One region of the Segeticoccus rhizosphaerae genome, then DNA from elsewhere that is predicted to be linked to it. Evidence: riboswitches for the same ligand, from Rfam matches in the RefSeq annotation. Region 1 holds a riboswitch; the other holds the start of a gene.
What was found. A riboswitch is a leader RNA that binds a small molecule or an ion and turns the genes downstream of it on or off. The one in region 1 is predicted to bind S-adenosylmethionine.

Region 2: linked by a shared signal. The riboswitch ahead of FCN22_RS10485 (aminotransferase class V-fold PLP-dependent enzyme) and the one ahead of FCN22_RS07080 (OsmC family protein) in region 1 are both predicted to bind S-adenosylmethionine.

The regions. Positions count from the first base shown of each region.
Region 1 is NZ_SWMA01000006.1:121,123-126,893, reverse strand. Features, by position in the region: gene pdhA (pyruvate dehydrogenase (acetyl-transferring) E1 component subunit alpha) at 1-529, shown strand, start outside; gene FCN22_RS07090 (alpha-ketoacid dehydrogenase subunit beta) at 526-1,518, shown strand; gene FCN22_RS07085 (dihydrolipoamide acetyltransferase family protein) at 1,529-2,896, shown strand; gene FCN22_RS07080 (OsmC family protein) at 3,001-3,483, opposite strand; SAM riboswitch class I at 3,693-3,823, opposite strand; gene FCN22_RS07075 (CsbD family protein) at 3,974-4,147, opposite strand; gene FCN22_RS07070 (peroxidase-related enzyme) at 4,260-4,838, shown strand; gene FCN22_RS07065 (MFS transporter) at 4,924-5,771, shown strand, end outside.
Region 2 is NZ_SWMA01000012.1:65,354-71,124, reverse strand. Features, by position in the region: gene FCN22_RS10490 (DNA translocase FtsK) at 1-1,283, opposite strand, end outside; gene FCN22_RS21885 (hypothetical protein) at 1,276-1,455, shown strand; SAM riboswitch class IV at 1,642-1,755, shown strand; gene FCN22_RS10485 (aminotransferase class V-fold PLP-dependent enzyme) at 1,807-3,336, shown strand; gene FCN22_RS10480 (MFS transporter) at 3,494-5,116, shown strand; gene FCN22_RS10475 (MarR family winged helix-turn-helix transcriptional regulator) at 5,125-5,577, shown strand; gene FCN22_RS10470 (SatD family protein) at 5,691-5,771, shown strand, end outside.

The sequences.
Region 1 (5,771 bases):
CGTGAACAACAGGCTCGGCATGGGCACCACGGTGGAGCGTGCCTCGGCCGAGCCGGAGCTGTTCAAGCGGGGCTGTTCCTACCGGATGCCCGGCGAACGCGTCGACGGCGACGACCCGGTGGCCGTCCGCGAGGCAGCCCGCGCGGCGCTGACGCGGGCACGCACCGAGCGTCAGCCGTCCCTCCTGGAGACCATGAGCTACCGGCTCAAGGGCCACTCCGTGGTGGACCCGGCCACCTACCGCTCGCGGGAGGAGTCGCAACGGGTCCGCGACCTCGACCCGCTTCCCGCCTTTCGCAGCCGGCTCATCGAGGCCGGCGTCCTGGACGACGACGACGCGAAGGCGCTCGAGGAGGAAGCCGAGCAGCAGGTCGCCGAGGCGGTGGACTTCGCCGACAAGAGCCCGGACCCCCAGGTGAAGGACCTGTTCAACTACGCCTACGCGACGGACGTTGCCAACGCGTCGAGGCGCCTCCCTGCTGAGCCCGTCTTCCCCGTTGCCGACGACTCGACCGGAGGTGCCTCATGACCGAGATGACCTACCGGCAGGCGTTGCACGACACCCTGCGAGCCGAGATGCTGCGCGACGACGCGGTCGTCCTCCTCGGCGAGGAGATCGGGATCTTCGAGGGCTCCTACAAGATCACCGCGGGCATGCTCACCGAATTCGGCGACCAGCGGGTCATCGACACGCCGATCGCCGAAGAGGGCTTCACCGGCGCCGCGGTCGGTATGGCGATGCTCGGCCTGCGCCCGGTCGTGGAGATCATGACGCTCAACTTCACCCTGCTGGCGATCGACCAGATCGTCAATCACGGCGCCAAGATCTTCGGTATGTTCGGCGGCCAGACCTCGGTGCCCATGGTCATCCGGACTCCCGGTGGCGGCGGGCAGCAGCTGGCGGCTACGCACTCGCAGAACCTCGAGGTCTGGTATGCCCACGTCCCCGGTCTGAAGGTCGTCGCGCCCTCCAACCCGGCCGACGCCAAGGCCCTGCTCACCGCGTCCATCCGCGACGACGACCCCGTCCTCTTCCTGGAGAACCTGTCCCTCTACAACACCAAGGGCGAGGTGCCGGACGGTGAGCAGGTCGGGGAGATCGGCCGCGCCGCCATCGCCCGGGAGGGCTCCGACATCACGGTCATCAGCTACTCGCGGGCCACCCTCATCGCGCTCGAGGTGGCCCGTCAGTTCGAGTCCGAAGGCGTCTCCGTCGAGGTCGTCGACCTGCGCAGCCTCCGGCCCCTGGACCGGGAAACGGTCTGCGCATCGGTCCGCAAGACCACCCGAGCCGTGGTCCTCGAGGACGACTGGCTGACCTACGGGGTGGGCGCGGAGATCGCCGCGACCATCCAGGAGGGAGCCTTCGACCGGCTCGACGCGCCGGTGCGGCGCGTGGCTGCTGCGGAGGTCCCCCTCCCCTACGCCAAGCCCCTGGAGAATGCTGCCCTGCCGACCGCCCAGGACCTGACGAAGGTCGTGGGCGAGGTCCTCGACGCGACCAGGTTCACCCGCTAGGAGAGATCACATGCCTGACGTGCTCATGCCTCGCCTGTCCGACACGATGACCGAGGGCGTCGTCTCGCAGTGGCTCATGTCCGAGGGCGACGAGGTCCACCGCGGCGACGTCCTCGCCGAGATCGAGACCGACAAGGCCACCATGGACCTGGAGGCCTACGACACCGGCACGCTGACACGGATCATCGCCCAGGCCGGCTCCACCGTGCCGATCGGCGAGCCCCTGGCGGTCATCGGTGAGCCGGGCGCGGTCAGTTCCTCCGGATCCGGGGACGATCAGCAGGCCACCGGCGGCGAGAGCGAATCCGACGCCAGCGGAGCGAATTCCGAGGCGGCCAGGTCGGAGGACGCCGAGACCCAGGCCGGACAGGAGGCGGCGTCCGCCTCGACCGAGTCACAGGCCCCGCCATCGGCGGAGCCGACCGGCCGACAGGGTGCCCCGGCGGCCACGCGCACGCCAGCCGACCAGATCCGTGCGACGCCGCTGGTGCGCTCCCTGGCTCGTGAACGCGGCATCGACCTCACCACCGTTCGGGGGTCCGGCCCCGGCGGCCGGATCGTCAGGGCCGACCTGGACACGGTCCTCACCGGTCAGGGGGCTGGCGAGGACGCCACCGCACCGGCACCTGCGACGTCGACGCCTGCACCCTCCGCACCCTCTACACCCTCCGGGCCTGCCCCCACCGCTGGCCCCGACGACGAGACGGTGCCCCTCAGCCAGATGCGTCGCGTCACCGCACAGCGGCTGACCGAGAGCGCCGCCGCGCCACACTTCCACCTAACCATGCCGGTCGACCTGACCGCCCTGCTCGCCTTCCGCAAACAGCTCAACGAGCAGCTCACCGACGACGGGGTCCGGGTCAGCGTGACCGACCTGCTGGTGCGTGCGTGCGCAGTGGCCCTGCGATCCCACCCGGAGGTCAACGCTGCGTGGGCCGGCGACCACATCATCCGGCGGGGTCACGTCAACGTGGGCATCGCGGTCGCCATCGAGGACGGTCTCATCGTCCCGGTCGTCACGGATGCGGACCGCAAGACGCTCCGGGAGATCGCCGAAGAGGCGCACGACCTCGGGGACCGCGCCCGTGCCGGCAAGCTCAAGCTCGACGAGTTCACCGGTGGCACCTTCACGGTGAGCAACCTTGGGATGTTCGGCATCACCGAGTTCACCGCCGTGATCAACCCGCCCGAGGCAGCCATCCTCGCCGTCGGCGCCGGGGCCCCGGCACCGGTGCTGAAGGACGGCGAGCTCAGCACCACCACCATCATGCGATTGAACCTGACCGTCGACCACCGCGTCCTCGACGGCGCCACCGGCGCGAGGTTCCTGCGCGACCTGGTCCGCCTGCTCGAGCAGCCGCTGCGGATCGTCACCTGACGGCCTGCCACGAGGACGATCCGGAGCAGGACCGCAGGGCACCTTCCCGGCCACGACCACGCGTCGCTGCCGGGAAGGCGCCGGTGCGGTGGGCTACGAAGGCTTCAGGCGGTCGCGTAGGTGGAGCGCACGGGGACCGTGCCGGCGAGGCTGTCCAGCACCGGGCAGTGCTTCTCGACCGCGTCGATGAGTTCCTGGTAGCGCTCGGGGCTCTCCGGCCCGGTGAGCTGCACCGAGACGTCGACCGACGAGAACCCGGGTCGCACCTCGTCATCCAGCCCCAAGAAGCCGCGCAGGTCGAGTTCACCGGTCAACGTCACGTCGACGTCGTCCACGGTGATGCCCAGCTGGGCGGCCCAGACCTGGAAGGTGATCACCTGGCAGGAGCCGAGCGCCGCCAGCAGGTGCTCCACGGGGTTCGCGCCGAGGTCCGTGCCGCCGAGGGTGGACGGTTCGTCGATCGTGAAGGCGTGGCGGCCAGCCCGGACGGACACCTCGGTGGGTGTTCCCGACACATGGCTGGCGAGCACCTCGGGGTGGATGAGCTGGGGCTCGTGGGTGGTCGTGGTGGTGGTCGTGGTGGTCATGGTGCCTCTCTCCGGGCAGGGCGACGCAGCGGCATACCGCGTGCCATTCGTGCTGTGAATTGGGGGCGTCACCGACCTGCGTCGGCTCGCGTGGGCCGCAAGGGCGCTCGGGCGGTCAGTGGCGACAACTGCTGCTGGTGACGCGAGAGAGGTCGACGTGGCGTCGACGCGTCAGCAGCAGGGCGATCGTGTGGGACATGATGTGGTCTTCCTCATCTCTCCCGCAGTGCGGGACGGACGTGGCACCTGTCGACCGCTGGCCTCCGGTGGAGGCCGACCAGCATGCGGTCGGGTTGCCGGGGCTTCAGCGGGCCGTTCCCTCTGCCCCTCGGGATGAGCGGTATTCGGTTGTAGCACAGGAGATTACCGACGCACGTAGAGCTCGCGCACTCGATGGCCACAGAATGAGACAGCCGTGCTCCGCGGAGCACGGCTGACCGGGCACAACTCCGCCCGACGTCCCGTGGGTGGGGCGCCGGGCGGGCCGTCGTCACTTGTTGAAGACGTCCTTGACGTCGTCACCGACCTTCTTGACCTTCGCAGAGGTCTGGTCCGTCTGACCCTCGGCCTCGAGCTGCTCGTCGTCGGTGGCCTTACCGGTACCTTCCTTGACCTTGCCCTTCGCGTCTTCCGCAGAGTGCTTCATCTTGTCGCTGAGTCCCATGTCGAGCCTCCTCCTCGGCGTGTCTCGCCTGCCCGCACAGTACCCAGCCGACGCGGTCGTACACCCCTTGTGGGGCGCCGATCTTCGCAGCGGGAAGTGGCACCATCGAGCCATGTCCACACGGTTTCCTCCCGCCCAGCTCTCCGACGTCCCTGACGACATCCGGGAGGCCATCCTCCAGGTGCAGGAGAAGTCGGGCTTCGTCCCCAACGTCTTCCTGCTGCTCGCCCGCCGTCCCGCAGAGTTCCGCGCATTCTTCGCCTACCACGACGCGCTCATGGAGAGAGAGGAATCGCACCTGACCAAGGGCGACCGCGAGATGATCGTGGTCAGCATCTCCGGCATCAACCGGTGCACCTACTGCGTTGTCGCGCACGGTGCGCTGCTGCGGATCTTCGAGAAGAAACCTCTCGTCGCCGACCAGGTCGCGGTCAACCACCACACCGCCGACATCACGCCGAGACAGCACGCGGTGCTCGATTTCGCGCACAAGGTCAACACCCACAGTCACGACGTCGGGGACGCCGACTTCGCGGCCCTGCGCGAACACGGGCTGGACGACGAGGACGCGTGGGACATCGCCGCCATCACCGCGTTCTTCGGGCTGAGCAACCGGGTGGCCAGCGTCACCCGCACGATGCCGAATCCGGAGTTCTACCTCATGGGGCGGGTCCCCCGGGAGAAGAAGTAGCGTCGCCGGCGACGGGGCCCGCCACCGTTGCGGGAGGGCGCAAACTGATTGACCTCAAGTCCGGTTGAGGCTCTACAGTCCCCCTGTGCTGACCGATCCCGCGCTCGCACCGGACCACCCGGTGGACAGAGTGCTCGGCGCACGCTTCCGTTGGATCACCATCGGCATGTGTGCGCTGGTGTTCCTCGCTGCCTTCGAGGCCCTGGCGGTCACCACCGTCATGCCGACCATCAGCCGGGAGCTCGACGGCGCGTCCCTCTACGCACTCGCGTTCGCGGGGCCGCTCGCCGTCGGCGTCATCGGCATGGTGCTCGCGGGAAACTGGTCGGACCGCGCCGGCCCCACTCCCCCGCTGTTCACGGCCGTCGGTCTCTTCGCCACGGGGCTGCTGCTGGCCGGCCTGTCGCACACGATGCCGATGCTGGTGGTGGGACGCCTCGTCCACGGACTGGGTGGGGGCGGCCTGACGGTGGCGCTCTACGTCATGCTCGCGCAGATCTATCCCGCCCGCCTGCATCCGAGCATCTTCGCGGGATTCGCTGCGGCCTGGGTGATTCCCTCGCTCATCGGACCCTTCGCAGCAGGGCTCGTCGCGCAGTACATCGGCTGGCAGTGGGTCTTCCTCGGCGTCATCGTGCTCGTGGTACCCGCGATGATCATGGTGCTCCCTGCCTTGCGCATGGTGGGCCGCCCGGCGCCGGCGACAGACGTCCCGTGGAGCCTCAAGCGCCTGTCCTGGTCGGCCATCGCCGCCGGCGCGGTGCTCGCCGTCGACCTCGTCTCGCCGCTGCCGACCGCCCTGCGGTGGATCTGCACGATGGCTGCGGCCGCGCTGGCCCTGCTGGCGCTCCGGCCCCTGCTCCCCCGCCACACCCTGCGGGCGGCGGCCGGTCTGCCGACCGTGATCCTGCTGCGAGGTCTGGTGGGCGGTGC
Region 2 (5,771 bases), on a different contig from region 1:
TCACCGAGACTGACCGTCTCGCGGTCGGTGTTGGGGATCTCGACGCCGATCGCGGACTTGCCCGGGATCGGGCTGAGGATGCGCACGTCGGCCGACGCCACGGCATACGCGATGTTCCTGGACAGCGCCGTGACCCGCTCGACCTTGGTGCCGCGACCGAGCTCGACCTCGTAGCGAGTCACGGTCGGGCCGCGCATGAAGCCGGTCACCTGGGCGTCGATGTCGAACTGGTCGAGGACCCCGGTGAGTGCCTCCACCACGTGGTCGTTGACGGCCGACCGCTTCTTGTGCGGCGGGCCGGCGGTCAGCAAGGTGTTGTCGGGCAGCGTGTAGGTGACGTCCCCGGCCAGCGCCAGCTGCTCCACCCGCTGCGGCAGCGGGGTCGTCGGGGGCGCCTCGAGGCCGCCCTTGTCGTGGACCTGGCCCGGGCCGGGAGGGTCGGTGGCATCGGTCGAGGGCGGGGGATCGGCAGCACTCGGCGCCAGCACGCCGGGCGCGGTGGGTCGCTTCTCCCCGGGGCGGGGGCCCTTGCCCCGCGAGTCGCCCACGGCGTTGCCGTCGGCGTCGACCACCGCGGCCTGCTCGAACGCCTCGTCGCCGACGAATCCCTCGGGGCCGCCCACCAGGTCGGGGTCGGCCCGGCGGCGCGAGCGACGCTTGGGCGCGGGCTGCTCCTCGCCCTCGGGGTGTGCCGTCTCGTCGGATGCCTGGGTCCCCGGGTGGTGGAAGAGCCGGTCGCGGGCCTCACGCAGCCGAGCCGGGATCTGGTGCACGGGGGTGGCGGTGATGACGAGGATGCCGAAAAGACCGAGCAGGCAGAGCAGCACGACGGCGCCCCACGTGTGCACGGCGGCGGCCACGGGGCTCGAGGCCAGCCAGCCGATGATGCCGCCCGCGTCGCGCATGGCGGCAGCCCCGTCGGGCGGACTGGGCAGGCCCTGGGCGATGTGCACCAGCCCGCAGGTGGCGAAGGCCAGGGCGGTCGTGCCGATGGTCACGCGGTTGTTGGACGTGGCGTCGCCGGGCGCGCGCAGCAGGCGAAGGCCGAGCAGCAGCAGGGCGATCGGCAGGGCAAACGCGACGCGTCCGAAGGTGCCCGCGACGATCGCGTGGATGATGTCGCCGACGACTCCTGTCAGACCCCACCACTCGCGGGCCGCGACCACGACCGCCAGCCCGATGAGGGCGAAGCCGATCCCGTCGCGACGGTGCTCCGGCTCGAGGTCGCGCGCGCTCGTGCCGACCCGGCGGACCGCGCCGCCCGCGACGTGCGCCATGCCCATCCAGGTGCCTCGGACGGCACGCAACGGCAGCGGCAGGCCGCCACCCCTGGCTCTCGACCGGCCCTTGGCCGAGGCCCGGGCCGGGGTCTTGCGCGTGCTCGGGCGCCCGGCGGCCGGGCGCGACGAGGTGCGGCGACTCGAGGACTTCGAGCGGGCCGTGGAGGAGGACTGACGTGTCGCCACTGTCGCAGGCTACGCGATAGTCACCCTCGGATCACGTGTCACACGCGCACCACAGGTCACCGGTCGGACCCGGCAAGCGTCGGATGGGCCCTTCCCGTGCCTGAACGTCTCGACATCTGAGATGACCGCTCAGGTGGTGGGCACCGCGGCCCCCGAAGCGGTAGTTTCCTGCACAGGTCATGAGTGCCAGCGTCAAGCCCCGGCTCGCTGGTCGGCAACCCTCCTCCGCGGTGGGGTGCTCCGGGTGACGACCCGGCCGTCCTGCACCAGCAGGCGGCAAGCGCGGACCGGCGCCCGTCGCAGGTCCGACCCAAACACTGGACCGACAGGAGCAGCCCGTATGTCGATCGCGAGCCTGACCCGCCGCACCGCCGATACGCCGCCCACCTACGGCTGGGCGGTGCCTCCGGTGCCCGCTATGCCCGGAGCGGGCAGCCGACCGGCGCCTGAGCCACCCCATCGGCTGCGCTCCGTGCCGATCCCACCCACCGGACCTGCGCCCGCGGAGCGGTCCTCACCCTCGACTCCGCAGGGTCGTGAGAGCGCCCGTCCCCAGGCACCGGCGGTCCTGGCCCCACCCCGCACCGTCGCAGAGAACCTCGGCGTGCCCACGCTGCACCGCACGGTCGTCGACTACGCCAACTTCGACCACGCCGCGTCGACACCCGCGCTCGAGTCGGTCAAGCACGCCGTGGACACCGCCCTGCGCACCTACTCCTCGGTGCACCGCGGCACCGGCTACACCTCGCGGATCACGACCGGGTGGTTCGAGGCGGCGCGCGAGGAGGTGGCCGAGTTCGTGGGCGCGCGGCCCGGCGACGAGGTGGTGTTCACCCGCAACACCACGGACGCCCTCAACCTGCTGGCGCGGTGCCTGCCCTCGCGCACGACGACCTTCGTCTTCGAGTCGGAGCACCACGCCGCGTTGCTGCCCTGGCCCTCCTCGCGGACCGTGCGGCTGCCGGTGCCCGCGAGCGCCGCGGACGCCGTCGCCCTGCTCGACGGGGCGCTGGCCGAGTCCGACGACGGCAGGCCGCGACTCGTCGTCGTCACCGGCGCCTCCAACGTCACCGGCGAGCTGTGGCCCGTCGAGGAGCTGGTCACGGTCGCCCGCAGGTATGACGCGCGCGTGGCCCTCGACGCCGCGCAGCTGGCGCCCCACCGCCGGGTCGACCTCACAGCCCTCGACGTCGACTACCTGGCACTGTCCGGCCACAAGCTCTACGCGCCCTACGGCTCGGGCGCCCTGGTGGGGCGCGCCGACTGGCTGGACTCGGCCGCCCCCTACCTGCGTGGTGGCGGCGCCACCGCGGCCGTCACCCCGGGCGGGGTGGTCTGGCACGAGGGGCCCGCACGGCACGAGGGCGGCACTCCCAACGTGCTCGGCGCGGTCGCGCTGGCGGCCGCATGCGCCACGCTGCGCCGCGAGCGGGACGTGGTCGAGGCGCATGAGGCCGAGCTGGCCGCCGCGCTGCAGGCCGGGCTGGGCGGCATCGCCGGGGTACGGACCTACTCCGTCTTCGGCGACGATCACCCCCGCGTCGGCGTCGTGGCGTTCACCATCGACGGCGTGGACAGCGCCCTGGTCTCGGCGGCCCTGTCGGCGGAGCACGGCATCGGCGTGCGGGACGGCCGGTTCTGCGCACACCCGCTCGTCGACGAGCTGCTCGGGGACGCCGGCCCTGACGCTCCGCCGACCGCTGTGCGCGCCAGTCTCGGCCTGGCGACGACGCGGGAACACGTGCAGCGGCTGGTGGCAGCGGTCGCCTCGATCGCCGCGGACGGCCCGGAGTTCGACTACGAGCTGACCGCCGAGGGGTGGACGCCGGTCGCGGACCCACGCGACCTCACCCTGCCTCGCCCCTGGTGACCCCCTAGACCACCCACTGTTGCTGGCGATCGGCGTCATATGTGACGCCGATCGCCAGCAACGAGGGAAACGGCTTTTTATTTGCATGCAGCAAGCAACTTGTATATTGTTGCCGACGGCAACCAACGTGCTTGACCACTCCTCGAGGAACCGCTGCATGAGTACCACCACCCAAGCCCCACCCACCCGGCCGCCCGGCGCCTCCGTGCCGATGAGCCACCGGGAGGTCCTCTACGCCCTCTCCGGCCTACTGCTGGCCATGTTCGTCGCCATGTTGTCCTCGACCGTGGTGTCGACCGCGCTCCCCCGGATCGTGGCCGACCTGCACGGCAGCGAGGCGGGCTACACCTGGGTGGTGGTTGCCTCGCTGCTCGCGATGACCGCGACCACGCCGATCTGGGGCAAGCTCGCCGACCTGTTCAGCAAGAAGCTGCTGACCCAGCTGACCCTGGTCATCTTCATGGCCGGTTCGGTCATCGCCGGGATCGCCCCCGACATGGGCGCGCTGATCGGCGCTCGGCTGCTGCAGGGCGTCGGCATGGGCGGCCTCACCGCGCTGGTGCAGATCGTCATCGCGAGCATGGTGACGCCACGCGACCGGGGCAAGTACTTCGGCTACCTCGGTGCCGTCTTCGCGATGGCCACCGTCAGCGGCCCGCTGATCGGCGGCCTCCTGGTGGACGCGAAGTGGCTCGGGAGCTTCCTGCCCGGCTACATGGAGGGGCAGGCCTGGCGCTGGTGCTTCTACGTGGGCATCCCGATCGCCGTCGTGGCCTTCGTGGTCCTGCAGAAGACGCTGCACCTGCCGACGATCAAGCGCGAGGCCTCCATCGACTACCTCGGCGCCACCCTGATCACCGCCGGGGTCTCCGCCCTCCTGATCTGGGTCTCACTCGCCGGCACCCAGTTCGCCTGGGTCTCGGCCACCACTGCGGTGCTGCTCACGCTCGGCCTGCTCCTCCTGGCGGCGTTCGTCTACGCCGAGACCAAGGTCGCCGAGCCGATCATCCCGCTGCGGCTGTTCCGCGACCGCACCACGAGCCTTGCGGTGTTCGCCTCCGTCATGGTCGGTGTGGCGATGTTCGGGTCGACGGTCTTCCTCGTGCAGTACTTCCAGATCTCTCGGGGCATGACGCCCACCCGCGCGGGGCTGATGACCCTCGCCCTCGTCGGCGGGGTGCTGGTCTCCAGCATCGCCACCGGCCGGCTCATCGCCGCCACCGGCATCTGGAAGCGCTACCTCGTGGGCGGCGGCGTGGTCATGGTCGCGGGGATCGGGTTGCTCGGCATGATCGGACCTGACACCAGCCTGCTGCGGGTCGGCGCGTCGATGACCGTGCTGGGCCTGGGCATGGGCGCGGTCAACCAGAACCTCGTCCTCGCGGTCCAGAACAACGCCGCCCAGGCCGACATCGGCGCGGCGAGCTCGCTGGTCGCGTTCTTCCGCACGCTGGGCGGCTCGATCGGCGTGTCCGCGCTCGGCACCGCGCTCGGCCACCGGGTCAGCTCGGGGATCACCGAGGGTCTGGCGCGGATCGGGGTCACCCCGCCGGAGGGCTCGACCGGCAGCGAGATCCCGGACATGACCACCCTGCCGGACAAGATCCGGCCGGTCTTCGAGGGAGCGTTCGCCGACGCGACCGGCTACCTGTTCCGGCTGGCCGTGCCGTTCGCGGTGCTGGCCCTGATCGCCATCCTGTTGATCCGCGAGGTCCCGCTGCGCAAGACCATCGAGCGCGAGGACGAGCTCGAGCAGCTCGCTGAGCCGGTCGCGAGCTGAGGCGACCGATGACCGGGGCCACGAAGGCTGCCATCCCCGACGTCGAGCGGGAGATCGAGCGTGAGCTCATCGCCCTCGTGCGTCGAGCTCGACGCGACTCCCGGGAGCACGCTCGGCTGGTGCACCCGGAGCTGCAGGCGGCGGGGTATGGCGTGCTGGTCACCGTCGCGAAGCACCAACCCACCCGGGCCTGCGAGCTCGTGCGGCTGCTCGAGCTCGACAAGGGCGCCGTGAGCCGGCAGGTCAGCCAGCTGGAGCAGCTCGGACTGGTCGAACGGCTACCGGACCCGAGCGACGGTCGGGTGCAGACCCTGTCGCTCTCGCCGGCCGGCGAGGAGCGGATGGCCGCGGTCCGTCGCCGGTGGCACTCGGAGTTCCGCGGGCGCCTGGCGAGCTGGGCGCCCGAGCAGCTGGCCGGATTCGCCGAGGACCTGCGGCGCTACAACGCCTCCCCGGGGTGAGGGTCAGCCGATCGCTCCCCGACGGGTGAAGCATTAAGCTTCACCCGACGGGAGTGAAGGATTGCGCTTCAGGCATGATCGACTCTCGCCAGAGATAAATCTATAATCTTCATATGACACAAATGAAGCATAATGCTTACCGAGCGACGCTGCTGGGTGATGTCATGGCCTCGCGCACGGCAACCGATCGCCGG